Regions from separate parts of the Paenibacillus nicotianae genome, predicted to be linked through region 2. Evidence: riboswitches for the same ligand, from Rfam matches in the RefSeq annotation. Region 2 holds a riboswitch; the other holds the start of a gene.
What was found. Region 2 has a riboswitch for glycine ahead of sdaAB (L-serine ammonia-lyase, iron-sulfur-dependent subunit beta). Riboswitches for the same ligand answer to the same signal wherever they lie in the genome.

Region 1: it holds a riboswitch for glycine, as region 2 does, so the genes downstream of both, gcvT (glycine cleavage system aminomethyltransferase GcvT) here and sdaAB (L-serine ammonia-lyase, iron-sulfur-dependent subunit beta) in region 2, are expected to answer to the same signal.

Annotation. Positions count from the first base shown of each region.
Region 1 is NZ_JBHUGF010000010.1:73,609-89,553, reverse strand. Features, by position in the region: gene ACFSGI_RS04680 (extracellular solute-binding protein) at 1-570, opposite strand, end outside; gene ACFSGI_RS04675 (extracellular solute-binding protein) at 607-2,109, opposite strand; gene ACFSGI_RS04670 (carbohydrate ABC transporter permease) at 2,665-3,537, opposite strand; gene ACFSGI_RS04665 (ABC transporter permease) at 3,609-4,535, opposite strand; gene ACFSGI_RS04660 (helix-turn-helix domain-containing protein) at 4,768-7,200, opposite strand; gene gcvH (glycine cleavage system protein GcvH) at 7,485-7,877, opposite strand; glycine riboswitch at 8,056-8,153, shown strand; gene gcvT (glycine cleavage system aminomethyltransferase GcvT) at 8,440-9,558, shown strand; gene gcvPA (aminomethyl-transferring glycine dehydrogenase subunit GcvPA) at 9,603-10,958, shown strand; gene gcvPB (aminomethyl-transferring glycine dehydrogenase subunit GcvPB) at 10,955-12,463, shown strand; gene ptsP (phosphoenolpyruvate--protein phosphotransferase) at 12,828-14,540, opposite strand; gene ACFSGI_RS04630 (HPr family phosphocarrier protein) at 14,533-14,808, opposite strand; gene ptsG (glucose-specific PTS transporter subunit IIBC) at 15,204-15,945, opposite strand, start outside.
Region 2 is NZ_JBHUGF010000010.1:261,050-276,994, forward strand. Features, by position in the region: gene ACFSGI_RS05460 (sugar phosphate nucleotidyltransferase) at 1-1,265, shown strand, start outside; gene ACFSGI_RS05465 (PAS domain-containing sensor histidine kinase) at 1,298-4,093, shown strand; gene ACFSGI_RS05470 (SDR family oxidoreductase) at 4,231-5,022, shown strand; glycine riboswitch at 5,239-5,350, shown strand; gene sdaAB (L-serine ammonia-lyase, iron-sulfur-dependent subunit beta) at 5,512-6,177, shown strand; gene sdaAA (L-serine ammonia-lyase, iron-sulfur-dependent, subunit alpha) at 6,202-7,095, shown strand; gene ACFSGI_RS05485 (S-layer homology domain-containing protein) at 7,421-10,246, shown strand; gene ACFSGI_RS05490 (aminoglycoside adenylyltransferase domain-containing protein) at 10,388-11,209, shown strand; gene ACFSGI_RS05495 (nucleotidyltransferase family protein) at 11,224-11,814, shown strand; gene ACFSGI_RS05500 (GNAT family N-acetyltransferase) at 11,945-12,517, shown strand; gene ACFSGI_RS05505 (LLM class flavin-dependent oxidoreductase) at 12,521-13,582, shown strand; gene ACFSGI_RS05510 (ring-cleaving dioxygenase) at 13,652-14,626, opposite strand; gene ACFSGI_RS05515 (right-handed parallel beta-helix repeat-containing protein) at 14,893-15,945, opposite strand, start outside.

The sequences.
Region 1 (15,945 bases), 190 kb from region 2:
GTCAGGATCTTTAGTCGCTATCGCTTTGGCGGTGTTGTACCAATCTTCTATACTTTTCGGGACACCTAATTTCAATGTATCAAACCAGTCTTTACGATACACGATAGCCGCCCGTCCGATATCGCGGAAATTCGGGACTCCATACAATTTACCATCGACAGTGATATTGCTGTAATACTCCGGGTCTTGAGCAGCTAGATTGGGATAGTCTTTGAGATAAGGGCCGATCTCCCAAAATTGATCTGAACGAATTGCACCTACAGTAGTTGGAATATAATTTAGACGCATAATATGAGGCAAGTTGCCTGAAGCGATCATAACATTGACTTTATCGTTAAAAGCAGAGCTTGGAATCCATTGAATATCCAGATCTTTACCGATATGTTTTTCCAGTCCTGTTTCTACATCATTTCCAGTTTTGGGAATATCACCGACTTGCATCAGTGAAATACGTACTGTCGAAGAATCCGCTGTTGCCGCTCCTGAATCGCTATTGCCACAACCTGTTAATCCCAAAGCCAATACAGTAGCAAGTGTCCAACATGCACTTTGTTTAACTACCAATTTCATTGTTATTTCCTCCCGGACATTATAGTACGAACATGGTTATTTGCTTTGTTTTTGTTGTTGCTGTTCTTTGTACGAGGTTGCGTATTCTTGCATCACTTTGTCACCGCCAGATGTTTTCCATAGTTCAACTTGTTGTTGCCAGCCATTTTCGTCGATTTTGCCCATAATATACTTGGTTTGTGCATCGTTAATCATTTGATCCAGATCACCACCACGTTCTTCATAGGTCGGTGAATACAAAGTAAGTGCTGGATTCGGAATAGCATACTGCGTAATCTCCTTCGCCATCGCTACTCCTTTTTCGCCAATCTTGGTATCTTTTTGCGCAGGCACGTTATAGCCTTCGACCAATGGCAGATTATCACGATATGGCTTCACTTCACGTTGAAAAGCAGCAAAATCAGTCATTTCTACCCGTCCATCTTCTAACTTCTTATAATGCTTGCCATCGACTCCGCGTAATAACAAAGTAGACATTTCAGGGTCCATTAATTTATCCAAAAAAGACAACAGCGCTTTGAGATCAGCTTCTGTAGGTACAGAGACTTTGGGAAATACAAGAATACCTGCATTACCGGATTGAGCTGGAACACGATAACCGTCCGGGCCTTCTAATTTGGCAAGATCGACCTCGGCATCGGGTACATTTTCTTGTAAACGTTCAAGCTGACTTTTGGCAGTTTGGGCAACAGCGATCTTCATACCGGTTAGACCAGAATCGAATTTCTTATCAGCTTCTGTAGAATCAAATACTGCAAAATCTTGATTGATCAATTGCTCATCATATAGACGTTTGAGTAAATCCATTACACCTTTATATTCGGGGGTCATAAATTCAGGTGTAAACGAACCATCTTCTTCGACTTTCCATTTATTCGGTGCACCCAGACTAACAGCCAGACGTGTTGTAAAAGAATATTCGCCTTCGTTGTATTTTTTGAATAACATCATGCCATACGTATCTTTTTTACCATTTCCATCGGGATCATTTAATGTTAACGCTTTCACATCGTTGTACCAGTCTTCTGTACTTTTCGGTAGATCTAACTTGAGCTTTTTAAACCAATCCGAGCGGTAAATCAATGTCGCACGTGCAATATCGGAAAAGCGAGGTACACCATAGATTTTGCCATCGACTTTGACATTATCGTAAAATACATCTGCTTGAGCGGCTAAGTTAGGATAATCTTTGAGATACGGGCCGACTTCCCAGAACACATCGTTACGCATCGCATTGGTCACAGCAGGTGTATAATTCACTTTCAAAATCTCCGGCATATCTCCTGAAGCGATCATGACGTTGATTTTGTCATCATATGCCGAGTTCGGTATCCATTGCACGTCTAACTTTTTACCAGTATATTTTTCAATTTGCGTTTGAATAGGATTACCGGCAGAAGGAATATCGCCTACTTGAGAAATCGCCATTGTGATCGTATTATCGACTGATGCTCCTTGAGATCCTTTGCTTCCACATGCACTAAGTACGGTAGATGTCGCTAACACAAGACACATTAAAGCTGCTGTTTGCTTTTTCATAAATAATCTCCTTTCGTTGAGAGGGGGTGTGGAGGGCTTCGGGGAAGAGGGTTCTTTCAGTCGCTGGTAAGATCGGATATCTTGAAATGACCGCAAGCGGTCGATATCCGAGTCTTAAAGGCGACTTCCAGAATCCCTCTTCCCCTCCGCCTAGCACATTGGGTGGGTAGTGGCAGAAAAGATGTAAAACATAAAGATTTTAAAGAATTGACTTAGAGAATTTAGGGAATTTAGAGAATTTAGAGAATTTAGAGAATTTAGAGAATTTAGGGATTTTAGGATGTAAAGATTTGAGATTTTGAAATTTGGATTGAGTTGAAATTGTTTGTGTTGAGTATTGGTAGTTCAGGTGTTGTTAGAGTTGATTCTGATCTTTTAGGTGTTTTATTCTTGTTTTGGTGTACGTGATGATTATGGATAGAAATAGGTTGTGTTTAGGGTTTGGTTATTGGATTCGGTTTAGATGATGGTGACTTTATTAACTACTTATCTTATTTAAGTTATTTAAATCATCTCAAATAAGTATTTTAAGCTTACATAGGTGTTATTAAGGATTTAGCCTTTGACTGAGCCTAGAAGTGCGCCTTTGGCAAAGTGTTTTTGTAGGAATGGGTAGACCATTAAGATTGGTAATGTAGAGAATACGATAACTGCCATTCGGATGGTGAGTGGTTGGATATCGGCTTCTTCGATACTGGTGTCTCCGATTCGGCTTTGAGCTAAAATAACGATTTCGCGTAGCCACACTTGTACAGGCCATTTGTCGCTATCGTTGATGTATAGAATAGCGCTGAAGAAGCTATTCCAGTGGGCTACCGAGTAGAACAGTGCGAATGTCGCCATTGCTGGTAGCGACAATGGTAGAACGATACGGAAAAGGATAGACACGTCGTTACATCCATCGATTTTGGCGGCATCTTCCAGTCCGTCAGGAATCTGTTGGAAAAAGTTTTTGAGTACGATCAAGTTAAATGCACTAATCGCGCCTGGAATCATTAACGACCATAGGGTATCCGTCAAATGAAGAGAATTGACGACAAAATACGTTGGAATCATCCCACCACTGAATAACATGGTGAACAGTACACCGAGCATAATGTATTTTCGACCTCGCAAATAAGGACGTGATAACGGGTACGCCATCAATGTGGTAAGCAGTAAATTGATCAATGTACCGACCACTGTAATATAGATCGATACCCATAAGCTATTCAGTAGTGTAGATGTTGAGAAAATATAGCGATACGCAGCCAGCGAGAATTCTTTCGGAAAAAGAATAAATCCTCCTTTAGCGACTTCTGCCGGACTGGTAAATGATACAGCAGTGATATAGATAAAAGGCAATACCGTTACAATCCCTAACAATAACAACAAAGTATGATTGGTATAATCAAACAGCCGATTCCCTAATGTACGATCTTGTTTCATGATGTTGTCTCCTTTCGGACGATAAGTAACTTGGATATCTAGCCAATCGTTTCTAAAAGTATAGATGCAGATTAATAGATACCTTCTTCTCCGCATTTTTTGGCTAATTGATTCGCTCCGACAACTAACAGCAAGCCAATCACTGATTTGAACAATCCAACAGCAGCACTATAGCTATACTGTGCTTGCGTCATTCCTTTGACGTACACGTACGTATCAAACACTTCACCCACATCACGATTCGTGGAAGTCAGCATTAAGAAAATCTGTTCAAATCCAGTATCCAAAAAAGTACCCAGACGTAAAATAAGTAAAATGATGATCGTACTACGGATAGCCGGTAAAGTAATATGCCATAATTGTCTCCAACGACTTGCTCCGTCCATACGTGCAGCTTCATACAATTGAGTATCTACACCTGACAAAGCCGCTAGAAAAATAATTGTTCCCCAACCGACTTCTTTCCAGATCGATTGCGAAATAATCATCGTACGGAACCAACCGGGTTCAAGTAGAAACGCTATTTTTTGACCGGTAATTGCAAAAATCAGTTCGTTTAAAATTCCGCCTTCTGTAGTAAAAATCATATAAAATACACCGACAACAACTACCCATGAGACAAAATGCGGTACATAGATTAACGTTTGAACAAACCGTTTAAATCGTTCCGTCACCACTTCATTGAGCATTAACGATACAATAATAGGTAAAGGGAAAAAGAAGATAATATTGTATACCGCCAGAATCAGCGTATTGCGAAATAACATCCAAAATTGCGGTTCACTAAAAAAGCGTTCAAAATGCTTGAATCCTACCCAGTTACTTTCCCAGATGCCCCGGTATGGAACATAATCTTGAAATGCCATCACAATGCCGTACATCGGTACATATTTGAATACGACAAAATAGATAATCCCGGGTAATAACATAATGTATAACCAACGATTTTTGTAAAATTCCCTCCATGACATATTCGCCTGACGTTCTTTTGTACGCATACGTGTAGATGATTTGACTGATTTAGCTTCCATCCTTCACCCTCCTTGAAAGCGTTAACATTTGTATAGACTTATTGTCGCTTCCAGAAGGATAACAGGCTATCATCCAATTTTAGCTTTATATGTAAAAAAAGAAGCTATTCCTTTCTATATCAGGGTTTTAGCTTCTTTTTTCATGTGTGAAATAACCTTTTTTCAACCTCTATATATGCTAGATTCAACTACAATAGTCTTATATTAACTTTCGACTGCGATGTTCTTCGCGATATTTTCCAGGAGTAGTACCTACGATTTTGCGGAAAATACGAATAAATGCTGTCGTGTTGCTATAGCTTAATTTTTCTGCAATATCAGCGATTCGCCAGTCAGTCGTTTCTAACCATTTTTTCGCTTGATTCATTCGATATTCTGCTACATAATCACTGAACTTAATTCCTGTTTCTTTTTTAAATACACGACTCAAATACACCGGATGAAAATTAAGCTGTTCTGCACACATTTCTAATGACAAATCTTGCTCGTATCGTTGTTGAATCATCTGGATCATCTGATCAGCGATATTCATATACTGTGATTCTGCCTGATTTTGCAAAAACTGCTGTAACGGCTCAAATAACGATTGTGTAAACCACTGCCTAATTTCTTCTACTGTCTGTAACTCAAGCAATTTATGCAACGATGCTTTTTTGCCTAACACACTATTTACGGTTCCACCTTTTTGTTGCACAATCTCATAGACACGAGCCGCTAATTGAGTCAGTAACACCGGATAATCGCGAAAATGAATTTCTTTGTCCATCACATGACGAATATACTCATCAAAATAAAGAGGCGTCTGCTCGTAATCTCCATTTTGGAGCGATTGAATCACACGATCTTCTAACTGCTTGAGCTGAGTATATACTGCCACTTCCATAGCTGTACTATGATCGATATCTTCAAAATGGATAATTAATTTGTTCCCCAGACTCATTCGTTGCTTGAGCGCTTCTAATCCTTCTCCATACGCATCAGGAGCGCCTTGATAATGTTCAAAAGGACGACTGATCCCGATACTAACCGATAATGTCAAATAATCTTGAATCTGAGTACGCACCCGCTCTGCCTGAGCATGATACCATGAAGTTGCATCTTCATTGTCTACAGGTTCTACCAGAATACTGACTTGCGATTGCTCTATCAATACAGGGCTAAATCGATGCTCTACAGAAATTAATTCAGACACCATATTATTAATCGCAAATAAAAGCAGTTCCCGGTCGGTTTCTTCATAACGTGTTCCTTGCACGGTATCGATCTGTAGCACCAATACCGCCATAGAATGTACAGGTTGAGGAAATCCATAGATTTGGCGACGACGTTCAAATTCACTAGCTGGAATCTGCCCGCTAATCAGCTTAATAACAGATAATTCACGTAACTGCGGGATTTGCTCTCGAATCTGCTCTTCTAGCTCTTTTCCTGTTAAGCGCATGCGTTCAACCTGTTCACCAATATAAGCAAATTCGTCTCGCCGCTTCACAGACTTTTTATCATATCCAGTTGCTGATTTGCTTTTGCCTAATAGAACACGTAAATATCCGGTGATTGTAGACGGTTGTTCTGCTTTCAGCCCTGTTGTATAATCTGCTGACTCTCCCGCTCCTAACAATTGCATCAATTTGGAGACAGGGGAATACATACGACGACTGCTAAGAAAAGCCAACAAAGCGGTTAACAATAACATCGCTACACAGACACTAATTGTCAAAATCGCTATTTTTCTTGTCTGGGACGTAATCTGTCCTATAGATACAACAGATACGTATACCCACCCGTTTAATGTGGAAGAAGAATAAGTCACGCCTACTTCTTTACCTTCACTTTTCCAGTTAAAAAATCCTTGACGTTGCCCTTGATGAACATGATTAAATACTTCATTTTGTAAGCCTGGATACTGTGTATTCTGACCACTATCTAGAAATTCTTGTTGATATTGATCAAACACATAGATTTGTCCAAGACGTGTACTGCTGGTGACCCAGTTATCGATCTCATCATTGGCAATATCTAATACTAACAACCCACGCGGCTCACCGGTTGAAGGTAATAATGGAATTTTGAACACCATACTGACTACTTTTGTTTTCTTGGCGGAAGATGTAGCCGTTAATTCATTTTCAGTCATCATATCTATATTTGACGTATATCCGTTATTAGCGATAGATGTATCTGTTACCCAGAACATACTATTTCGATTATGCCGATATGATCGAAGTACTGCTTGATCTTCGGCATCAGACACTTGACTAAATGATGTTCCTGATACTACCCAATTGTGTTCAAAATTAATTAATCGCATCTGGTCCAGCGATGTAATCGTTTGCAAATTGTTGAATCCTGTTGTTAAATTTCGTATCTTTTCAAAGTCTCCTGATTGTAAAGGCTGTTTCATCGTTTCGGTTACCAATGAAGAATTGACATATTGAACAGCCGATAACTGTAATGTTTTGAGTACCTGATCTACACGTAATTGAGTCTCATTCAACAATTGTGCATTACCATCCTGTACTTTTTGCTCTACATCGCCGGCTGCTAATGTATACGAAAATATTCCGATGACCAGTACAGGCAGTGATCCCAATATCACCATAATCAAAAATAAACGATATAGATATTTAGACAACAATCTCCCCTCCAGATGTAGTCATCAATAACATAAGTGTAGTGTTCATATCACATGAAATTTATATCATTCGCTCTATGTAAAAAAATTCTATTTTTGCTTTATTTAATCATTCTATCGTATTATCCAGATTCCTCCAACCTAAAATTATAAAACATCAATACATACTAAAAATGAATACCAAAAAAGACTGATCACCTGCTAGGCTTTCAGTCTTAATCTTGTTACAATACAAATAACTAGATATTATCTACTTATTTTGTATATATTCACTTTTTTACAACTTAGTCTTGTGCATGTTCAGCATAAGCTTCTGCACTCAAAAGGCTTGATAATGCAGTATCTAGATCACCGCTAACTTTTACTTCTACCATCCAGCCACGTCCGTAAGGATCAGAGTTGACCAGTTCAGGTTCTGTTTCTAATTCAGGATTGAAATTAGTGATTGTACCTGTCACCGGGCTAAAAAGATCAGATACAGTTTTAACCGATTCAATCGTACCAATTACAGCTTCAGAAGCAACTTCTGCACCTGCTTGTGGCAATTCAACAAACACGATATCTCCTAGCTGATGTTGAGCAAAATCAGTAATACCGATACGGACGGTATCATCACTGATGCGTTCTACCCATTCATGTTCTGCACTGTACAGTAATTGATCTTTAATCTCACTCATTGTTCATTCCTCCGGTTCATGGTTGTGATGTCTTCATGCACACAAGCGTATAGCAAGGCAGATTATACTGTCAATACTCTTGACATTGCTTTTTGAATCAAGTATTAATATAATATACATACATTCATCACTGTTTCAATACTTAATGTTCGGAAATACATAACATCATATGTAGCGAATGAAAGTACAGGGAGAGACTGTTCAGAATGATGACAGCGCCGAAGGAGTAAGCCAGTGATGGTGAATCTCTCAGGTAAAAGGGACCTGTACCGGACGCAGCTCTGGAGAGAATTGGCGTTATTCGGTCACCGACGATATCCGAATAATTACGACCAATCACCCAAGGGGAAACTTGTGGCTTCTCAGTATGACTAGAAGTGCAAGGTAACTCTCAGGTATCAAGGACAGGGAGAAAAAGAAATAGTTCAGGTATAGTACCTGCTTATTTCCTTTTCTCTCTGTCTTTTTTTGTTGAGCTTTTTCGAATGATTTTATTCTTTTTTTACAAACAAATGATATATGCGATTTTTCGCCACAATACTAATTTGATGAGGTGACGATCATGACAACAGAACTGAAGCGCACGCCGATTTTTGCTCTTTATGCTCAATCCGGTTCTCCACGTTGTATCGATTTTGGCGGTTGGGAATTGCCTGTTCAATTTTCAGGAATTCAAAAAGAACATGAAGCTGTACGTGAACAAGCAGGATTATTCGATGTTTCTCATATGGGTGAAGTGATCATTTCAGGTGAAGGTTCACTCGCTTATTTGCAGCAATTATTAACTAACGATGCTTCTCGTCTGCAAGATGGACAAGCTCAATACACATTAATGTGTTACCCAACAGGCGGTGTAGTCGATGATCTACTGGTATACCGTCTGGGCGAAGAACATTATATGCTGGTGATCAATGCTTCGAATATTGATAAAGATATCGATTGGATGAAGCAGTCTTTGCCTGCTCAAGTCACTCTTGAAAATATTTCAGAACAAACAGCACTAATTGCTTTACAAGGGCCTCAAGCAGTTGCTATTTTGCAAGCGGCTACGCAAAGTGATCGTTATGCTGAACTAGCCGGATTTTCTTTTATCGATAAAGCTGAAATCTTCGGCGTTCATGCTCTCATCTCACGTACAGGCTATACCGGTGAAGATGGCTATGAACTGTATGTATCTGCTACCGACGCTCCGGTGATCTGGGAACAACTGCTACAAGTTGGAGAACCACTTGGCTTGATACCTTGTGGATTAGGTGCGCGTGATACGCTTCGTTTTGAAGCTCGTCTGCCACTTTACGGTCAAGAGCTATCCGCCGATATTTCGCCACTGGAAGCTGGACTTGGTTATTTTGTGAAGCTCAACAAAGATGATTTTACAGGTAAAGATGCATTAGTCGCGCAAAAAGAAAAAGGGTTATCTCGTAAATTAGTCGGAGTCGAAATGATCGATCGGGGTATTCCTCGTCCTCACTATCCGGTCTATCGAGATGGACGCCAAATCGGCGAAGTCACTACAGGAACTCAATCCCCTACACTCAAGCGTAATCTTGGACTTGCTTTAATTGAAGCTGACAGCACTGATCTAGGAACACCAATAGAACTTGAGATTCGCGGTAAAATGCTCAAAGCTGAAGTGGTCAAAGCTCCTTTCTACAAACGAGCGTCTGCTGTCACTAAATAAAATCACAAGGCAACGGATATGTTGCCCCAAAGGAGTCTACCTTTATGAAATCGCATCGTTATATTCCTATGACCCCACAGAATGAAGCTGAAATGTTAGAAGTTGTGGGTGCTTCTTCGATAGAGGATTTATTTACAGATATTCCGGCATCTCTTCGTTATCAAGGCACGATGCCTATGTCTGAAATGCTGGATGAATATACACTTACCCGTCATATGTCCGGTCTTGCTGGTCAAAATGCAGATACAGATCGTTATACTAGCTTTCTGGGTGCAGGCTTATACGACCATCATTTACCTTCTGTGATCAATCATGTGATTTCACGCTCTGAATTTTATACAGCCTATACTCCATACCAACCGGAGATCAGTCAAGGTGAATTACAAGCGATTTTTGAATTTCAATCTTATATCTGTGAATTAACAGGTATGGCGGTTGCTAATGCAAGTATGTATGATGGTGCAACTGCACTCGCTGAAGCGGCTTCTCTTGCAGCATCTGCTACAGGACGCAAAAAAATTATTGCTCTTTCAACTATTCATCCCGAGTCCCGCGGAGTGGTACGCAGTTACGCTCGTGGATTGAATCTGGATGTGGTTGAAGTTCCTTATGGAGATGGAGTTACCGATATTCAAGTTCTTGCTGAAGCGATAGACGAACAGACGGCTGTAGTACTTGTCCAATCTCCTAACTTTTTTGGTGGTATTGAAGCGATTCAAGCAGCGGCTGATCTAGCACATGCCAAAGGTGCTTTGCTGGTCGTTAGTACGAATCCGATCTCACTAGGATTACTCGAATCTCCTGGTAAACTTGGAGCAGATATCGTTGTTGGTGATGCACAGCCACTTGGAATCTCTATGTCACTAGGAGGGCCTACTTGTGGATTTTTCGCTGTTGCTCAACCTTTAATGCGCCGTATGCCGGGACGAATTGTTGGACAGACCAAAGATATCGATGGTAAACGTGGTTTTGTGTTGACATTGCAGACTCGTGAACAACATATCCGTCGTGATAAAGCGACTTCTAATATTTGTTCTAACCAAGCATTACTTGCTCTATGCGCATCGGTATATCTATCTGTGATGGGTAGACAAGGTATGGTAGATGTAGCTGATCTCAATTTGCAAAAAGCGCATTATGCTGCTAACACATTATCTTCTATCCCTAATGTCAAATTAGCGTTCCAATCTCCTTTTTTCAATGAGTTCGTGCTTGCGTTACCAGAAGGAACTTCGGTCGCTGATATCAATACTCAATTGTTAGCAAAAGGAATGATTGGTGGTTATGATCTAAGCTTGTCTTACCCTGAATTGTCCGGTCATATCTTATTCGCAGTCACAGAGAAGCGTACCAAAGCCGAGATAGATCTATTGGCAACTGAACTGGAGGCAATCCTATGACAAACGAAACTGTAGTCCATGAGACCGTTACTTCTGTACAAGGTGCTGTTGTTACTGAAAAAGCTTTGATTTTTGAACTAAGTCAACCGGGTCGAGTTGGTTATTCTTTACCGGATTGTGATGTTCCTCGTATCGATGTATCTCAATTGATTCCGCAGGAAATGCTTCGTCAAGAAGAGCCTGCTTTACCAGAAGTATATGAAGTCGATGTGATTCGTCATTATACCGAATTGTCCCGTCGTAACTTTGGTGTTGATAATGGCTTCTATCCACTCGGTTCTTGTACAATGAAATACAATCCTAAAGTGAACGAAGATGTAGCTCGTTATGCTGGATTTGCGAAAATTCATCCGTATCAACCAGAGCAAAGTATTCAAGGTGCACTGGAATTGATGCATACTTTGCAAAAAGACCTTGCTGCTCTAACAGGTATGGATGCTGTGACTTTGCAACCTGCTGCTGGTGCGCATGGTGAATGGACAGGTCTAATGATGATTCGTGCGTATCATGAAAAACGTGGCGAGCATCGTACTAAAGTGATCGTACCCGATTCTTCTCATGGTACCAATCCTGCGAGTGCTACCGTTGCTGGATTCCAGACGATTACGATTCCTTCGACACCAGAAGGGCTAGTGGATCTTGATGCACTTCGTGCTGCTGTTGGATCAGATACGGCTGCTCTGATGTTAACCAACCCAAATACACTGGGTCTTTTTGAAAAGCAAATCAGTGAAGTCGCACAAATCGTCCATGAAGCAGGCGGATTGCTCTATTATGATGGTGCGAACTCCAATGCAATTATGGGCATTACCCGTCCAGGTGATATGGGCTTTGATGTGGTGCATTTGAACTTACACAAAACAATGAGTACACCGCATGGTGGCGGTGGCCCGGGTGCAGGTCCTGTCGGTGTGAAAAGCAGATTGCTTCCTTTCCTACCTGAACCAGTTGTCGAAAAATTAGAAGATGGTACATTTACTCTTCGTAGCGGTTCGCCTGATTCGATCGGTCGCGTCAAAGCATACTATGGTAACTTTGGTATTCTAGTGCGTGCTTATACGTATATTCGTAGCTATGGCCCAGAAGGTCTACGCCGAGTATCTGAATGTGCTGTACTGAATGCCAACTATATGATGCACCGTCTCAAAGATCATTATGAAATGCCTTATACAAGCGTATGTAAGCATGAGTTTGTAATGTCTGGTAAAGGGCTCAAACAGTACGGTATTCGTACACTGGATGTTGCCAAACGATTACTTGATTTCGGGTACCATCCACCTACCGTTTACTTCCCGCTGAATGTAGAAGAATGTATTATGATCGAACCTACCGAGACAGAAAGCAAAGAAACACTCGATGCTTTTATTGATACCATGATTCAGATCGCTGGCGAAGCGAAAGATAATCCTGAATTGCTACTCAATGCACCGTATGGTACAGCAGTAAGACGCTTGGATGAAACCACTGCTGCTCGTAAACCAGTTTTGAACTGCGCTTGTAACTAAAGCTTAAATAAATTTTTTATTTTACGCTAAAATGATCAACTTATAAATATTCTTCATTTCCATGTACACTTTCAGTTCGATTTATGTACATGAGCATAGCCAAATATCTCAATCAAAAAAAAAGACTTTGCTGATGATAGCAGAGTCTTTTTTTGATCTATCTATTGCATCCTCTTTATTCTCAAAGAACTTCAACTCATTTTACAACAGTAGAACGTATGCTATATCTATAAATCTACAGCAATAAAATCTATTCTATAGTCATAAAAAAAGCTGATTTCTCCATAAAGAGAAATCAGCTAAAAGTAAATGTTGGGAAAACTTATTAGTGCTTATGATGCCTAGCACGTAACGGAAGAAAATATTAAGCGTGGATTGCTTGTACCAGTTCAACCACTTGCTCTGCTGTTTGCATATCCAAAGCTTTAGCAGCTAATTCTTGCATGTCTGCTTTAGACAATTTAGCTAGTTGGCTACGTGCTGGAAGAATAGAGCTTGCGCTCATACTGAACTCATCCAGACCTAGACCAAGTAGCAATGGAATTGCTGTCGCGTCGCCAGCCATCTCACCACACATGCCTGTCCATTTACCTTCTTTATGAGCTGCATCGATAACCATTTTAACCAAACGCAAGATAGAAGGATTGTATGGTTGATACAGGTAAGATACCCGTTCGTTCATACGATCTGCTGCCATTGTGTATTGGATCAAATCGTTCGTACCGATACTGAAGAAGTCCACTTCTTTAGCAAATTGGTCAGCAAGTACTGCTGTAGAAGGAATTTCAACCATGATGCCAAGTTGGATATTGTCAGAAACAGCAACACCTTCAGCAACCAGTTTTTCTTTTTCTTCTACCAATACTGCTTTTGCTTCGCGGAATTCCATCAATGTTGCGATCATCGGGAACATAATACGTAGGTCACCATATACACTTGCTCTAAGCAATGCACGTAATTGAGTACGGAAAATGTCTTGACGATCTAGACAAAGACGAATCGCACGGAATCCAAGGAATGGATTCATTTCTTTTGGAAGAACAAGGTAAGGTAGTTCTTTATCGCCACCAATATCTAGTGTACGAACAACAACCGGTTTACCTGCCATTTTTTCCAAAACAGTTTTGTACGCGTTAAATTGCACATCTTCAGAAGGCAATTCATCGCGACCCATGTATAAGAACTCTGTACGGTAAAGACCTACGCCTTCGCCGCCATTATCCAATACACCAGCCACATCGTTTGGCGTACCAATATTAGCAGCCAATTCAACATGTACACCATCTTTGGAGACAGTTACTTCATCACGCAATTTGCGCCATTCGGTAACTTGAGCTTCATATGCTGCGCCTTTAGCACGATACTCAGCAAGAGTTGCTTCATCAGGGTTAACAATAACATTACCTTCAAGACCATCAACGATAACGATATCCCCATTTTGAATAACTTCCATAACTTCTTTAGTACCGACTACCGCTGGAATTTCTAGCGAGCGAGCCATAATTGCGGAGTGAGAAGTACGTCCGCCAATATTTGTTGTGAAGCCTTTAACAAAATTACGATCCAATTGAGCTGTATCCGAAGGAGTTAAATCTTCTGCAATGATAACCACTTCTTCACGAATCTCTGCTGGACTTTGGAAGTTTACACCCATCAAGTGATTCAATACACGTTTGCTTACATCTCTCATATCCGCAGCGCGTTCTTGAAGATAAGTGCTCTTCATATTTTCAAACATGGTTACAAATTGAGCAGCAACTTCATTCAGTGCGAACTCAGCATTCACCATTTCTGTAGAAATTTTATCTTTTACAGGGCTAATCAATTCAGGATCATTCAGAATCAACAAATGCGATTCGAAAATCTCTGCTTTTTTAGCGCCCATTTCTTGTAACGTACGTTCTTTGATCGCCTCAAGTTCAGTTTTGGAAACTTCCAAAGCCGACTCAAGTTTAGCCAATTCCGCATCTGTATCGCTAATCGAGCGTTTGGTAATCTCGTATTCAGGATGTTCTAGACGGAATGCTTTGGCAATGGCGATGCCCGAAGACGCCGCGATTCCCAAAATATTAGCCATTGATTTCGCCTAGCCCTTCATTCACCATAACGTCAGTCAAAGCTTTCAATGCTGCATCTTCTTCTGCACCTTGTGTAGAAAGAACGATAACGTCACCTTGCTCAAGACCTAGAGACAATACTCCAAGGATTGATTTCAAAGTTACTTTTTTACCTTTAGCTTCTGCAAAAGATTCTGTAGAAGCAAATTTGTTAGCAGCTGTTACCAATGCTGTTGCTGGGCGTGCGTGGATACCATCTTCGTCAACGATTTTGAATGTTTTTTCCATTATAAAATTCACTCGCTTTCTTCATCATAGTAGGATAGTAAAAATAATTCATAACTAACTAATAACTAGATCATCCCTTATATTGTACAGCATTATAAAGCATGATGCACGTCTCAAAACAATTATTTTCGACTTTTTTCAGCAATCGCTAACATTATTCAGCAATATCCTGCAAATTCATGGTGTTTTTAGAAAAAATAAAATATTTTCTAAGTCTTGCTTACAATGCAGCTTAATAACAAAACTATAAGCATTTTGTAAGCAGAAAGCGATAAGAACAGAGGCTTGCTATCGCAAACATCATCTACATCTTATCGCACTCCTACTTACAAGTACGTATAGTCTGTTATTTTATATTCTTTTGAGATTCATTGCAAAAGTCGAAATGAATACTATTACTTGATTGTAACGATATTGCCTTCTCCTGTTTTTACATTACCTGTTTTGTGCAACGTTACTGTAGCACCTTCTGGTAAGTTGGAGAAAATGATCGGAGTAATGATCGATGGTGCATTTGCTTTTACATACTCCAGATCCACTTCAAGGATTGGTTGTCCAGCCATTACATCATCGCCTTCTGCAACCAATACTGTAAAGCCTTGGCCTTTCAATTTAACTGTATTTACGCCTACATGCACAAGAATTTCTTTACCGGCTTCAGACATAATACCGATCGCATGTTTACTAGGGAATACGTTAAATACTTTACCGTTAACCGGTGAACAAATCGTTCCGTTTGTTGGCAATACAGCGAATCCATCACCTGTCATTTTTTGTGAAAATACAGGATCTGGTACTTCACTAATATTCATCAACTCACCATCAGCAGGAGCTACAATCACTTCTTCTGCCAAAATGTTCACTTGATTCTCTGCTGTTCCTTCTGCTGGAACAGAATCTACTGTTACTGGTGTTGGGCGTGGAGTACGTCCTGCAATAATATCTTGCATTTGTGATTTGATCGTATCAGAACGTGTTCCGAAAATCGCCTGCACATTATTACCCACTTCTAGGACACCGGAAGCGCCTAAAGATTTCAAACGATCTTTATTTACATTTTTAGGTTCTTTTACTTGAATACGTAGACGAGTAATACAAGCATCTAGACTTGAAATATTTTCTTGTCCACCAAATGCT
Region 2 (15,945 bases):
TACAGCGAATCTGGAGACAGTTGCAAGATGCGGGTCTGTCAGAACAGGCTTATTTTTCGGCTAGCGGGTATCAAGCTGATCTGATTCGCGGTCAAATTGGTATCGATGCAACGATTATTGAAGAACCTGCGCAAAGAGATACGTTTCCGGCAATCGCTTTAGCAGCTTCATATTTATATCATCATGCTGGTGCTACACGTGATGAAATGATAGGAGTAATGCCAGTAGACGGTTATGCCGGTGACGAATTTTTTGAGCATTTGCGTAAGCTTCCATCGATATTGGAGAAGTCTGGCGATGACATGGTTCTTATGGGTGCATCTCCAACGGAGCCTTCAGACAAATACGGATATATTGTACCATTGATGTCTGAACTGGTGGATAAGGAATATTTTGGTGTTTGTTCTTTTTTAGAAAAACCAGATATGATCACTGCCCAATCGTTAATACATAAAGGGGCATTGTGGAATTGTGGTGTATTCGCATTCCGCTTAGGATTTTTGCTAGACCATATTGAACATCAAGGTTGGAACTCTAACTATAATGAATTGTTAAAGCATTATTTAGCATTACCCAAAACAAGTTTTGATCTAGCGGTTGTAGAAAAAACAAAGCATATATCAGTATTACCTTTTCATGGAGAATGGAGAGATTTGGGAACATGGGATTCATTGATTCGTGAAATGGATTTTGATGTGACAGGTTCAGGTTATATTTCTCCCTTATCTCAAGATACACGTATTATTAATGAACTTGATATACCGGTAAGTGTATGGAATGTTCCTAATGTTATCGTAGTAGCAGGACCTGACGGTATTTTAGTCACCAATCGCGAAGATGCAACAGGAATTAAAGAGATGGTCGGACAGATAGAAATCGCTCCACGATTTGAAGAACGCTTCTGGGGCAAACAAACCATTATTTCTCATCGTCAAGATGAAGGCGGACTGGAGACCGTAACAAAACGCGTAGTCATTACATCCGGTCGCTTTATCAGTTATCATGAGCATAAATTACGCAAAGAAGTATGGACGATTATATCAGGTATAGGATATATCTGCCTTGATGGAATCATCACGATGATTTCTCCAGGAGATGTCATCGTTGTAGAACCAGGGATAAAACATTGCATTGGTGCTTCTGAAGGTGAGCTGGAATTTATTGAGTCACAGATAGGCAAAGCTGTATCGGAGACTGACATCATTAGATACGAATATCCTGGAGTGACTCCAGATGATTTGTTATCAGAAGGTCTTTCGGGTTAACCTGCTGTCCGTGGTAGAAAGGACCGTTAGTCATGAAATACAGAATACTTCTTTGGTTCCGATCTCCTTTGATAGGAACAATCATCTTAACGATCTTTGGCATAGCAGGCAATTATTTTAAATTGGATTTATCTTTAAATTTACGTTTTGCACTTGGCAGCGCAGCACTTCTGATTATTTTCCGGTTATATGGATTACGATTTGCTGTGCCTGCTTTACTCGCTATAAATATACCTTTTGGATCTGGCGGGTCTTATCTTTTTATGACCGGCTTGTTTGGTTTGGAGATTTTATTTTTGTATTTGTATTTCAAACGATTTAACAGAGGCGTTTTATTCAAAGCCGATGTTATTTTTTGGTTATGTATAGGTCTACCTCTGATTTACCTTATTTATCAGTATCGTATGGAAGCTATCAATATTCAAATGATCATATTGATTCTTTTGGAGCAAAGTTTTAATAGCATTATTAATTTATTGATCGCTTCTATTTTGTTAGAAAGTATTATGAGTCGGGTAGCGATAGGCAATCAGCCGATCTATTCGATTTCATTGGGACGTATTATTTTTAAATATTTAATTGCCTTCGTTATCTTTACAGCGTTATTATTACTAGCAGTTAGCAGTCATAAACAATTTTATGATATTCGAGGATTGTATTCTTCGTATATGGAACGTTCTTCTGAAGTGTATAAACAAGATATACAACATAGTTTGGCAGATATGCGGAAAACCAAACCGTTAATGAACACGTATAAAAAAAACTTTTATATCGATTCAGTCGTCGTCAGCCCGTCAGGTCAATCGATGTATAGTACGCTAAATAGAGAAACTACACAACAACTTATAGAATCTAACATAGATGAATCGTTGATCATTTCTACTACAAAAGATGGAGCTACTATTTTTCATCATTTCCCTATAAATCGGTTAACCTTGATCGAGCGATGGCAGGAGTCGTACTTTGTTATGGATATTCCACTAGATCATCATTATCGATTAATTTTAAAATTGACAGCCGCGTTTTATTTAGAACGTATTTATATATTTTATATTCAAAGTATTATGACTATTTTAATTGTGATTGGAATTGCGATTTTACTAGCAGTGCCTATTAGCCGTAAAATTACCCAACCGTTATTACAATTAGCCAAAGCATCTAACAATATTCCCGATAAATTGAGTAAAGATAAGCCGATCGATTGGCCTGATAGCAATATTGCAGAGTTTCATGCATTGATCGATAATTTCAAAGTAGTATCTCTGGTATTAGAAGAGCAATTTTTGCAAATTCAACATGACAAAGAGAATTTAGAAATTCGTGTCGTTGAACGTACATTTGATCTGGCTGAAAGTGAAGCTCAGAAAAGCGCTATTCTTAAATACGCGATCAATGGCATCATTTCTACAGATCATCTTCAAAATATAACAGAGTTTAATCCTGCTGCTCAAAAAATGTTTGGGTATACACGTGAGCAAGTTATCGGCAAGCCGTTATCAGAATTATTAATACTGGATCATTTTCAAGCAGCAGAAAAAAACTGTCCGGTCACAGCGATTCATTCAGATGATACTACTTTTCAAGTGGAATTAACACGCAGTGAGATTCTAGCAGAAGAATCTTCTTTTCAGACGTTCTTTATACATGACTTGACACAACAAGAAAGAGTACAAGCCGAGCGTTATGAACATGAGCGTCAATTGGAAATGCTAACCGATCGATTGCGACAAGAACAAGGCGCCGCCGAAAAGCAAAAAAGTATTACTGGTAATTTATTGGAATCGGTACAAGAAGGTATTGTGATGTGCGATTCACAAGGGGTTATTTCATTTATTAATCCAACGATGTTATCGCTATTTCCGATCAAAGATTATACCGGTTATCCGGTAGAGCAATTGTTGCATGATATCGAACGTTATCTGGCTACTGGAACGTCTGTGTGGATCGAAAAGTTAGAGCGATTTTTGCAAGGGGAAGATACATGGAATCAAGGCGAGATCGTTTTGTTAAAAAACGAAAAGATTCTGTCGCTCTATGTAACACCTGTAAGAGATACTGTACAACAGATTGAGCATGGTGTGATTCTTGTTTTTCGAGATCGTACTGAAGAAGAGCATATGAAGCAAATGCAAAATGAATTGATGAGCGTTGTTTCTCATGAATTACGTACACCTTTATCAGCAATGATGGGCTATATCGAAATGTTAATGATCTATGAAGACATGTCGATAGAAAAAAGGCATGCATTTATAGAAACGATTCATCAAGAAGGACAACGATTGTCTCATTTGATAGACGATTTTCTAGATATTCAGCGGATCGAAGCTGATTATGCCGAATATCATATGACATATATTCCGCTTTACGAAATGTTACAAGGTATTTGTGATCAATGGAATCCCGAATCAAGAGACCGTATCGTCCTTCATCACGCAGGATTACATGAAGTATTTATTAATGGCGATCAGCAACGATTGATTCAAGTCTTTCGAAATTTAATCAGCAATGCACTCAAATACTCTTCATCCGATTCGATGGTTCATATTGTGATCAAAGAATTACAAGATCATATTGCTGTATCTATAGAAGATACAGGGATCGGGATTCCACCGGAAGATCAAAGTCGTATTTTTCAGAAATTTTTCCGCTCACGTTCGGCTTCTGAACACAAAATTAGAGGTACAGGGCTTGGATTATATATTACAGAGCGGATTGTCAAAGATCATCAGGGTGAATTGAGTTTTGTCTCCAGACCCAATGAAGGTTCTGTCTTTTCTGTAATGTTGCCCAAACCGAAAAAGAATGATTCGATTCAACAAACTGAATAATATGCAATCATCTGATTCACTGCTCTGTCTGCTAGGGTACTTACAATAGGAAACGAGATAACGGTATAGTATGATCCCAAACGATCCCAAACCTTTATCTTCAAAAGACAAATTCTGAAATATGGAGGCTTATCCACATGGCAGAAACAAAATTAACCGGTAAAATAGCAGCAGTAACAGGTGGCGGATCAGGCATAGGTAAAGCATCAGCGATACGATTTGCAGCAGAAGGTGCTGTTGTATATATGTTAGATCGTACTCCTGAAAATGCAGAAAAAACCAAAGCTGAAATTGAACAAGCTGGCGGTAAAGCATATGTGATTGAATGTGATATTTCTAAGCCAGAAATGATTGAAAGTGCTATGAAGCAAGTAGCCTCTGAAGCAGGTCAATTGGATATCGTTTTTGCTAACGCTGGTATCAATGGTAGCAAGGCTCCGATTGAAACGTTGGAAATAGATGATTGGAATCAAACGATGGAGATTAATTTACGCGGTACATTTGCGACTGTAAAATATGCTATTCCTCATTTAAAAGAAAATGGTGGTAGTATTATTATTACAAGTTCGATTAATGGTAATCGTGTATTCTCTAATATAGGATTCTCTGCATATGCATCTACCAAAGCGGCGCAAGTGGCTTTTATGAAAATGGCGGCATTGGAACTGGCTCGTTACAAAATTAGAGTCAATGCGATCTGTCCGGGAGCGATCGATACTGAAATCGATGATAATACGTATCCAAGTGATGATCTAAAAGAAGTAGAGATTCCGATGGAATTCCCTGAAGGCGATCATCCGCTTAAAGGTGAACCAGGTAAAATTGAAGAAGTCGCAAATCTTGTGCTATTTTTAGCATCTAGTGAAGCTTCTCATGTAACAGGTACAGAAATATTTGTAGATGGCGCTGAATCTCTATTAAGAGGATAGTTGTATCTACAAGTATATAAGATAAAATGCTCTATAAATATCCAGCAAAATCCTTTTTCGAGTAGATCGGGAAAGGATTTTGTTGTGTCTACCGTCAAGTTGATTCTTTTTCAAATCTATCAATTGACAGTGTCAGGTATGCTGAATTAAGCTAAAGATATCGAACGTATTCACGTCAATGGAATCAAGATCAATCACGTAACTAAATAACTGCACATGAAGATAGAGGGAGAGACTGTGGATGTATGTTATCCACCACCGAAGGAGCAAGCTTAATCATTTGGCGATGGTTAATGAATCTCTCAGGTACCCGAACCGCTATTGGATGCAACTCTGGAGAGAGCATATGAGCCACCCAAGGAGTACCACCGAGCTGTTGTATTCGGTCTAAACTCTCAGGTAACGAGGACAGAGGAATAGGCCACGCGCAGGCTATTCACTGTCTTTTTTTGTGCGCGCATATTTTAGTGATAAGGGAGAAGAGAAGTTATGCGGTTTAAAAATGTATTTAATATTATTGGGCCTGCGATGGTAGGGCCGTCTAGTTCACATACAGCAGGAGCAGCTCGTTTGGGTAGAGCAGCCCGACACTTTTTGGGTAAATGTCCTGAGCATGTACAGATTATTTTGTATGGTTCTTTTGCTGAGACGTACTGGGGTCATGGAACAGACCTTGCTCTAGTAGGCGGTCTGCTTGATTATGATACCGATGATGATCGCTTGCCGGATGCAGCAGAAGAAGCAGACCGTCAAGGAATTACGATTTCTTTTGATAAAGGAACAGGGAATTATCCGCATCCTAACTTTGTCCGTATTATTGTACAACATGGAACAGAACGTGCAGAAGTGGCAGGAGCTTCGATCGGTGGAGGCAATATTGAGATTCATGAATTAAATGGATTCGATGTGCGCGGTTCCGGTCAATATCCGATGTTAGCAGTAGAACATACCGATAGTAAAGGGGTACTTGCTGATATTACACGTACGCTAAGCGATGCTGAACTCAATATCGGATTTATGGATGTTGATCGCAAAGCACGTAGCGGAGAAGCGATGACAGTGATAGAACTTGATACGGTACCGGATCAACATGTGCTGAACCGGATTTTACAATTGCCTTATGTTACACGCGCGGCTGTGATTGATTTGAAGTAAACGAAGTTCAAAGGAGAGTGTGATATGCAATTTCGCACATTGAAAGATATTGTCCGGTTATGTGAAGAACGTTCACTGACAATCGCGGCACTTATGATCGAAGAGCAAGTGAAAGAAACAGGAGTAAGCGAGCAAGAAGTTATTCAACAAATGACAGACTATTATCAGGTTATGAAAGAAGCAGTCGAACGCGGCATTACAGAAGATACTGTATCACGAAGTGGACTGACTGGCGGAGATGCACGTCGTGTGCATGATTATATGTTGAGTGGAGATACATCGTCAGGTAGCGATGCGACTCGTGCAATGGCTTATGCTCTCGCAGTATCCGAAGTAAATGCTTCGATGGGGCGGATTATTGCTACACCTACAGCAGGTTCATGCGGCATTATTCCAGGCGTATTTGTCAGTTCACAAGAACGTTTTGGTTGGGATGATGCACATATGGTACAAGGATTGTTCGCAGCCGGAGCAATCGGTTATGTGATTGCTAACAATTCGTCAATCTCTGGTGCGGAAGGTGGATGTCAGGCAGAAGTCGGTTCAGCGATAGGTATGGCAGCCGGAGCGATTGTCGAGATGCGAGGTGGTACACCGGAACAAGCGATGCATGCAGTAGGGCTTGCTCTAAAAAATACACTTGGCTTAATCTGCGATCCTGTAGCAGGCTTAGTAGAGATTCCTTGTATTGTTCGTAATGGATTAGGTGCAGTAAATGCGTTAGCAGCGGCAGATATGGGACTAGCTGGAGTACGTAGTGCTATTCCATCAGATGAAGTGGTCGATGTAATGTTACAAGTCGGACGTTCAATGCCAAGTGAACATCGTGAAACGGCTCGGGGCGGACTCGCTCAAACACCGACCGGACGTAAAATTACCGAAGAACTAAGACGTCGTAGACAAGAAAATAAGAATTAAATAACAAATTATCCATTTATATGCATAATACTGAAAAGCCGTTTATAATAAAGCGGCTTTTTTCGATTTTTCTTCAATCCTTTCCTTAATATTCCGATAAATTGTTGTATAATTCGATATATACGTAAAAAAATTAGTAGTATAGTTGTTCAACTTTTACCCTATTTTAAAAGTAAATATATGCTTGAATGGGTCTAAAGTATTGTATTTATTTTGAAATAAAGGTTCATGCGATGTGTTTGGAGGTGAATACAACGTTATAGCTTGTTGGTTACAACAACAGGCTTTAAATAATCTTATGATATCCAAAGTGGGGTCAACACACATGAGGCAGTATGTAGCTTGCTTGCTGATTATATTACTGTTCTGTACTAATGCGACAAGCGTTTCAGCCACCAGCCCAAAAGCATTTACGGATATTGAAAAATCGTATGCTTTTGATGCAATTACGTCATTATCAGCACAAGGAGTCATTACAGGTTATAAGGATGGCAGCTTTCAGCCACAACGTTCTATTTCTAGGCAAGAATGGGCAAGTGTTTTTGTCAAAAGCTTGAATTGGACATCCGAACCAGACACCGTATTACCTTTTACCGATGTATCTCCATGGGCTGTTCCGTATGTTAGTGCATTGTATCATCATCAAATCACTAACGGGATCAGCGAAAAAATATTTGGAGTGAAGCAATCGATTACACGTCAAGACATAGCTGTCTGGTATGCTCGTTATCTTGGATTAACCGATAATGTAGCTGAAGAAGGCGTAGCTACATTTGCCGATCAAGCAGATATATCCGATTATGCCAAGTCCAGTGTATGGCTGATGGAGCAGTTAGGATTAATGCAAGGAAATGAACAACATCTTTTTGCACCAAAACAGCCTGTGCAACGTCAAGCCGCGATATTAGTAGCTTACCGAGTACTGCAATCAGGAGATGAATTACACCAGCGTGCCAGGCTATTGTTAGCACAAGGAGCAAAGCCTGTATCTAAGCCAGATACAGAAGCAAAGCCAGACCTTCAACCTGCACTGACGATAGGCGGCAATTCACCTTCTACAATAGTAGATAAAGTAGAAACAGCACCTGAAATGACAGGAAAACGGGCAAATGTTAAAGACAAAGACCGTAATCAAAACAATCCCAGACCTGATCCTGAAGTACCACCTGTGATAACGCCTAATCCACCTCCAGTTGAGCCTGTATTTGTATTTGATCGTGTCAATATCGATGCTCCTGTATTGTGGAATGATCCGGCAACGTATGATTCATATCGACTATCATTTTATTTCTGGTATCAAGGTCAGAAGATTGATTTGCCTGATAAATTATTATCCGATCTTACGTATGAATTTAAAGATGAATTAAATATATTTGATACCTATGGCAAAATTGTTCATCCTGAACATATTCCTGCAACAGGTGGATTGATTCCGGTTCAACTTCATCTGGTATCATCACAAGCGAAGCTTGATCTTCATATCAAAACAATGGTGATGGTCACTATCAAGTCACCGCCACCAGTGATTCCACCTGTAGAACAACCGGAAGTTAAGCCGGATCGTGTTATCCGCTCTGTTTATATGGATACGTATACGTTAGATCAATCGGTATCACTAAATTCAGATTCATGGCGTATTCGTTATGTACTGCAAGATGTCTATGGTCAACCGATTGCGCCCGAGTACTTACCGCCTGATCTGCATATTCGATTTGAAAATGATACAGGGATTATTGATGAGCAAGGACATATTATCAATGTGCATAATATTCCGCCTGTCGGAAGTATTGTTCCTGTCAAGATCAGTGTCACGTCACCTTCAACCAGCGTATATCTGACCAAAGCATTTGAGCTGAAAGTAGTGCCAGGTGAGCGCAAAAAGCAATATTTTGCAGTATCGGTGATGTTAGAGGGTGGAGCTGGTTCTTCGACTACGCTAGCTGAAATGCAACAAATGCGTAGTATGCTAGCACAGATCGATCCTCGTTTACACATTACATGGGCGATTGATAATAATTTTGTATTTCAAGAAAACAATCGACCGCAGTTACAACAAGTATTACAGTATGTTGATTTGTATGGAGATGAAGTTGGCATTTTGTCAGGCTATCCCAATAATCATTATACGTTAGCACAGTGGGGCAATGAGATGAATGAGTGGTTGTATATGTATCGCTATAATGCTATGAATGAGTTGCATGAATCAGGTACAGTAGGGCAGCCTTCGGTATTCGATAGTATTCCCGTAGCATATCGTCCTACTTCTTTGTCTAGCTTCGCAGTTAATCCAGAGCAGGTGACATGGCTCAAAGATCATTTTGAGATTACTTCCTATATGGGTTGGGCAGCTACACAGTATAATGTGAATCAATTATTTGGAGAAGGTTCACCATTGATGCCTTACTGGTCGAATGAGCATAATCCACTGGTGCCTGCACAGGGCAATGTCGACAATAGCGGGGCTGTATTGATGAATCCTGTTACGATCGATCCTATCGGTTCACGTTATGTTGAAAAGTCTTCACGTTGGACGATTCATCCAGGTGATCCGTACGTCAAAAATTCAAATGCTGAACCTCAACTATATACAGCACAGCAATATGTAGATAATCCGTATCAAATGATGAACACTGTTAACTATTTATCTATTGTGATCGATACCAATTGGGTGTTACGCCATGATAATTTACTGAATGGATGGAAAGACTTTGTGGATCATTTTCCAGCAGGACGTAATGTGCATATCGTAGGGATTAATGAACTCGGGCAAACGTATCGTACTCAATCAGGATCGACCAATGATCGAGCGCAATTTACACTGATGTTTAGAGGATCTGGTTATATCACAGCGATAGACGACAACAACTCACCAGCCGATACTCGTTATCTATGGACAGAGAATCAATATCAGCGTCTAATTTTGCGTAAACAAGATGGAGATCAAGCATGGTCAGTGATCGATTTTACCGATTATACCAAAACGCCTGTTCCGCAGACACCGTATGCTTTTGATAGTCATACAGAAGTGAGTTATGTGACCGGACGCAATTACAAAATTGCGCCTGATGCACCGCTAACATCGGCTGAGATTCAACGGATTCAAGAGCGATTACACCAGATTCATTTTACCGAAGAAGTGAATTATCAGTAAAATCATATACCAAAAAGCATTCCTAGATCATTAGGGATGCTTTTTTTTGATCAGTATTTCTTTAAGATTGACGATATCATCGAAAAGGAAGAACATAGAAATATAGATAGTAGCATAATATATAAAAAGGAGTAAACGATATTGAATACTCAGCCGTATCTATCGGATGATAAGTATAAGCTTAACGACATTGTTGATTTATTTAAAATAGCTTTAGCAGATAATCTAATCGGTATTTATCTACATGGTTCTCTGGCAATGGGCGGGTTCAATCCAGATCAAAGCGATATTGATTTGTTAATTGTGGTGCAAGATGTAATCAGTCAGCAAGTGAAGTTAGAGATCGCTCAAAAGCTTTTGAGATTAGAAGAACAGTTAATGTATAGTAGCGGGTTCGAGTTGAGTATATTATTGCAAAAAGATGTGAATCCTTTTATCTATCCGACTCCATTTGAATTTAATTATTCTGCTTATCACCGCGAAAAGTATCGTACAGATCAGCATTATATTTGCGGAGGATATACAGATAGCGATATAGCAGCACATATTTTTGTGACCTATTATCGGGGATTAACGTTGTATGGTAAAGAAATTACAGAAGTATTTGTACCAATCGATCCTCAGTTCTATATTCGCTCCATTTTAGCAGATATTGTACATGTATTAGACGATATTATAGATTCACCTGTATATTACACCCTTAATCTATGCCGGATATTATTTTTTCTGAGCGAAAATGTAGTCTCTTCCAAACAAGAAGGTGGAGAGTGGGCATTATCGCATGTACCTGCAACCTATTCCAAGCTTATTCAAGCTTGCCTTGATCAATATCAAGGTGTTAACACTTCTACTAAATTCGCTAAGATACAATTACAAGAATTTGCTCAGTATATGAAAAGTGAAATTCAAAAGCAAGTGAATCGTTCATACGAAAAGATAGACGATCTCAAATCATTTGGATAAAGGAGATACTATATATGTCTACATACTCTAGCAATCAAGAACAGTTCATGTATCAAACGATTATAAAATGGATTACAGATGATCGTTGGATGATGGACATTTTGCGCAATGTAAGGAGTCTGTCACTGCCAGATAGTTGGGTATGTGCTGGATTTGTTCGTTCAAAAATCTGGGATCAGCTTCATCAGATAGAACCTCGCACACCACTAACAGATATCGATGTAGTCTATTATGATGCTACTGATCTGGATAAAAAAACAGAAAAAGTGTGGGAACAACAGCTATCTCGTATCCAACCTGAATTACCGTGGTCTGTCAAAAATGAAGCACGTATGCATATTGTTAATGGGATTGCACCTTATGATTCTACTGTTGATGCGATATCCTATTTTCCAGAAACGGCTACAGCCTTAGGGGTTCGATTAGATGAACAGGATCAGTTGATACTGGTTGCTCCTTGTGGGCTTACCGATGTGTTTGAAATGAATATACGGGTGAATCCACATTTTCTTCAAGGTAGAGGAGATATGGAGACGTATACACAGCGAATACAACAAAAAAATTGGCAACATACATGGGATCGCTTAACTGTTGTCGATTCTTAAACGCTATAACATAGGATTGATATGCTCCATAAGTACCTATAGAAAAAATCAATTAGAAAAGTGGTATAATCAATGTTAGATTATAATATAATAATCTGATGCATATAGTCGGAATAAAGAGGTGACAGAATTGAGTGACATTTATCGTTTGGCAACATTGGAAGATGCAGAGCGTGTACTTCATATCACCTATGAAGCATATGTAACGATTCGTGAATTAGGATTAACATGGCCAGCGGCTCATGCTGATCTAGCATTAATTCAAGACAATATTACGCATAATAAATGTTATGTGTTAGAACAAGATGGATTAATTGTTGCTACAGTAACGTTGGCTGATCCTGAACGAGTGAAAGAATTAACAGCAGAGACCGGATTGCCGTTTATTATGTGGTTCGCGGTTGATCCAAATGTACAAGGAACCGGCGCAGGTAGTAAATTGTTAAACTGGGTCGAACAACATATTATTCGTGATGAAGTAGGAGCACCTGCGGTGACACTCGGTACAGCGGAGAAGCACCCGTGGCTGTTGCCTATGTATGAGCGTAGAGGATATGAAAGTATACGAGCTAGAGATGCAGGCAAAGGAGAAGGCCCTATGCATTTAATGCGTAAAGTGGTTCATCCCGAGCGGTTTGAAGCATATTTGCAAGAGCGTAAGCAAGCAGAACAAATTCAACAAACTTCTTCTCAAGGTAATTAATATATGAAATTTGTTGTATTCAGTCTTATTGCGAACCTTCCTCATGCGCTAACAGGTGAGACTTTAACAGCACAACAGAAATTCCAAAATGTACTACAACAAGCAGAGTTAGCAGAACGTCTAGGTTACGATGCTTACGGTGTAGGTGAGCGACATGGAGAACCTTTCCTGTCTTCTTCACCTGCGATTGTACTAACTGCTATCGCGGCACGTACATCACGTATCCGTTTGTTAACGACTGTAACGGTATTAAGTGTGCTTGATCCGGTAAGAGTGGCAGAAGATTATGCTACTCTTGATCATTTATCTAATGGACGTTTAGAATTGATTATTGGTAAAGGGAACGATCCGCGTCATTATGGATTATTCGGGATTACTGAAGAAGAACAGTGGGATTCGTTAGCAGAACGATATGAATTGTTGCGACAATTATGGAGTCAAGAAAAGGTGAACTGGGAGGGGAAATATCGTCCGGCATTGATTGATTTTACAAGTCAACCGCGTCCATTTCAATCTCCGATTCCGATCTGGCATGGAAGTGCATCAAGTACACTTTCTACAGAATTAGCAGCCAAGTACGGAGAACCGATTTTTTCATCCAATTCTTTTCATAGACAGGATAAATATAAAGCATTAATTGATCATTATCGAGAACGGTTAGCTTATTATGGTCATGATCCATCTCAAGCTATTGTTGGAGCAGGAGCAGGAAGCCTTTATCTAGCAAATACGAATGAAGAAGCAATTCGTCGGTACCGTCCTTATTATGATCATTTTCAATCTACTGATGCTGCCAAGCATAACCAATCGCCTTTTGTAGATTTAGAAGATAATATTTCTAATGGCCCGGCTCTGATTGGAAGCCCTGATCAAGTGATCGAGAAGATTCTAGATTATTACAAAGCATTTGGACATCAAGCTTTAAGTATCAGTGTCGATGGGTTAACAGAGACAGAGCAGTTAGAACAGCTCGAACGATTCGCAACAGAAGTAGCACCTGTATTAAAAAAAGAAATTCCCAGTACAATATGGGAAAAACAAATACAAAAAGAGCAGCTCAGCTAAGAGTTGCTCTTTTTGTATTTATTCTATCATTTATGGATCGTTCAATGATGTTTGGTTCTGTTGGTGATATTATACTTCATCCAGTACCAGTGGACGAAGATTAGCTTCAATCTGTGCACGTTTGCCTTCAAGGAAAGGAGGTAAAGAAAGTGTTTCACCTAATGAATCCATAGACTCATCAATATCGAATCCTGGTGTGTCTGTTGATAATTCAAATAAAATGCCATTAGGTTCGCGGAAATACAGAGCGCGGAAATAGTGACGATCTACTTTGCCTGAATTAGGAATGCCTAATTTGGACAGTTTATCTGACCATAGATCATATTCTGATTCATTTGGTACACGGAAAGCCACATGATGGACACCACCGCGACCTAGACGTGCATGTGGAAGATCAGGACGTGTCTCGATATGGACTTCTGCGCCAGCGCCACCTTGTCCTGTAGAGTAAACTTCAATATCTGCAAAATCGCCTGCAAGCGAAGGATAAGAGCCTGTATGACGGAATCCCATCACTTCAGTTAAGATCATGATAGTCGAAGCAGGTTGAGCTAAAGTAAGTGTCGTTGGGCCAAGTCCAAGAATCCCGTATTCTACAGGTACTTCAGATTGATCCCAAGCTGTTCCAGCAGCGACACCTTGTTCACCATTGTCTGCTACAAGAATAAGACGTGTACCTTCAAAGTCTTGGAAAGCCAGTGTATCTCGTCCAGCCCGTTGTTTGATTTCTTCATGCGTCACATTCAATTGATCAAATCGATCAGACCAGTATTGCAAAGCTGCTGTTGTCGCTACTCGTAATGATGTTGCTGAAATACTGGATACCCCTTGATAGCTAGGGCCGATACCCGGTAAATCAAAGAAAGTCAATTCGGTACCCGGCGAAGCCACAGCATCTCCATAAAATAGATGATACGATGTAGTATCGTCTTGATTAACCCCTTTTTTAACTAAACGCATACCCATAACTTTAGTATAAAAATCGTAATTTTTTTCCGCTTTACCTGTCATAATCGAAACGTGATGAATACCTAATAATTCCATTATTTATATCCTCCTCAAAGTGAAATATCTATTTATAATGTTTTTACATTTGAAATCTTAATATTAAGATAATTATAACACGGACAAAAATAATTACAAGTCATTTCCATGAAAAAAATATAGTAACTATGTAAAAAAGAAATATGTAAACAAAAAAAGAAATAGGTAGATAAAAAAGAACCTTTAGATCAATGAGATGATTCTCTGATCTAAAGGTTCTGCTTGTGTAGATGAATAGATAAAGAATATAGATAAGGAATATTGAATTAATGATTTGTTAATCCACCAGATTCAGCACGAGTTACTACTTTGGTGCGATATTCGTCTTGGCTCAATCCAATTTTAGGCATAACTTCATTTAGATTCGGGAATTTCGCTAAAATAGTCTTATTGTCTGTACGTAAGTCCATTTTGCTATAATCGTAGAATCCTGCACCGCTAACACTAGAGATAAATTGATTACCTTCTACTTTTACGTCGCCTAATTTGGGAACCACAATATTTGGTGTGTTGACCATGACATTGTTATTCATTTTTGTACCATTAGGATATTCAGGATGCCAGTTCGGATCAAGGATACTGCTCCATAGCGGATGATCGTACCCATACATCTTTTGTAATTTGGCTCCGTATTCTTTCCATACGCCGCTTGTTGGATTCATTTCACGAAGTTGATCGGCATAGATACTATTCACACCATGAGAATTACTGTCGCCCCGTTGATCGACTTGAATCATATTGGAATCGACCACTAGATTGTTGTTAGCGATATTGTCATGTCCATTGAGCAAAATGCCTTTGGTTGAACCCTGCACAATATTATAACGATAATTATCGCCACTATCTGCACCATCTGAATAAAATCCATTAGAACGCTTATTATGATGAACAAAATTGTATTGAAGTACATTACCATAAGATGCCCAGTCTTGAGCAGTATAGAATGCTCCGGTATCGCCTTCGATCAAGGACGTATTGTGTACTTCATTATACTCAAAGGTCAAATTATTGCTGTACACATAACGAACAGCATCTTTAGGAACATCATGTAATAAATTATGATCGAATTTCACTCCGACCGAATTACGTACCAGAATCGCTTCCAGATGAGTCAGATCACCTACGTTATGAATATGGTTATTAGTGACACGACTATTGGCAGCTTCTAGCGTTTTGCGATCTCCTGCATCGTTAATACTAATACCGAATCCACCTGTTTCGTAGATATCATTACTTTGGAAAAGGTTATTTGTCCCATCTACATCGAGAATACCGCCATTTCCCAGATTACGAAGAGTATTACCTGCAATTGTAATATG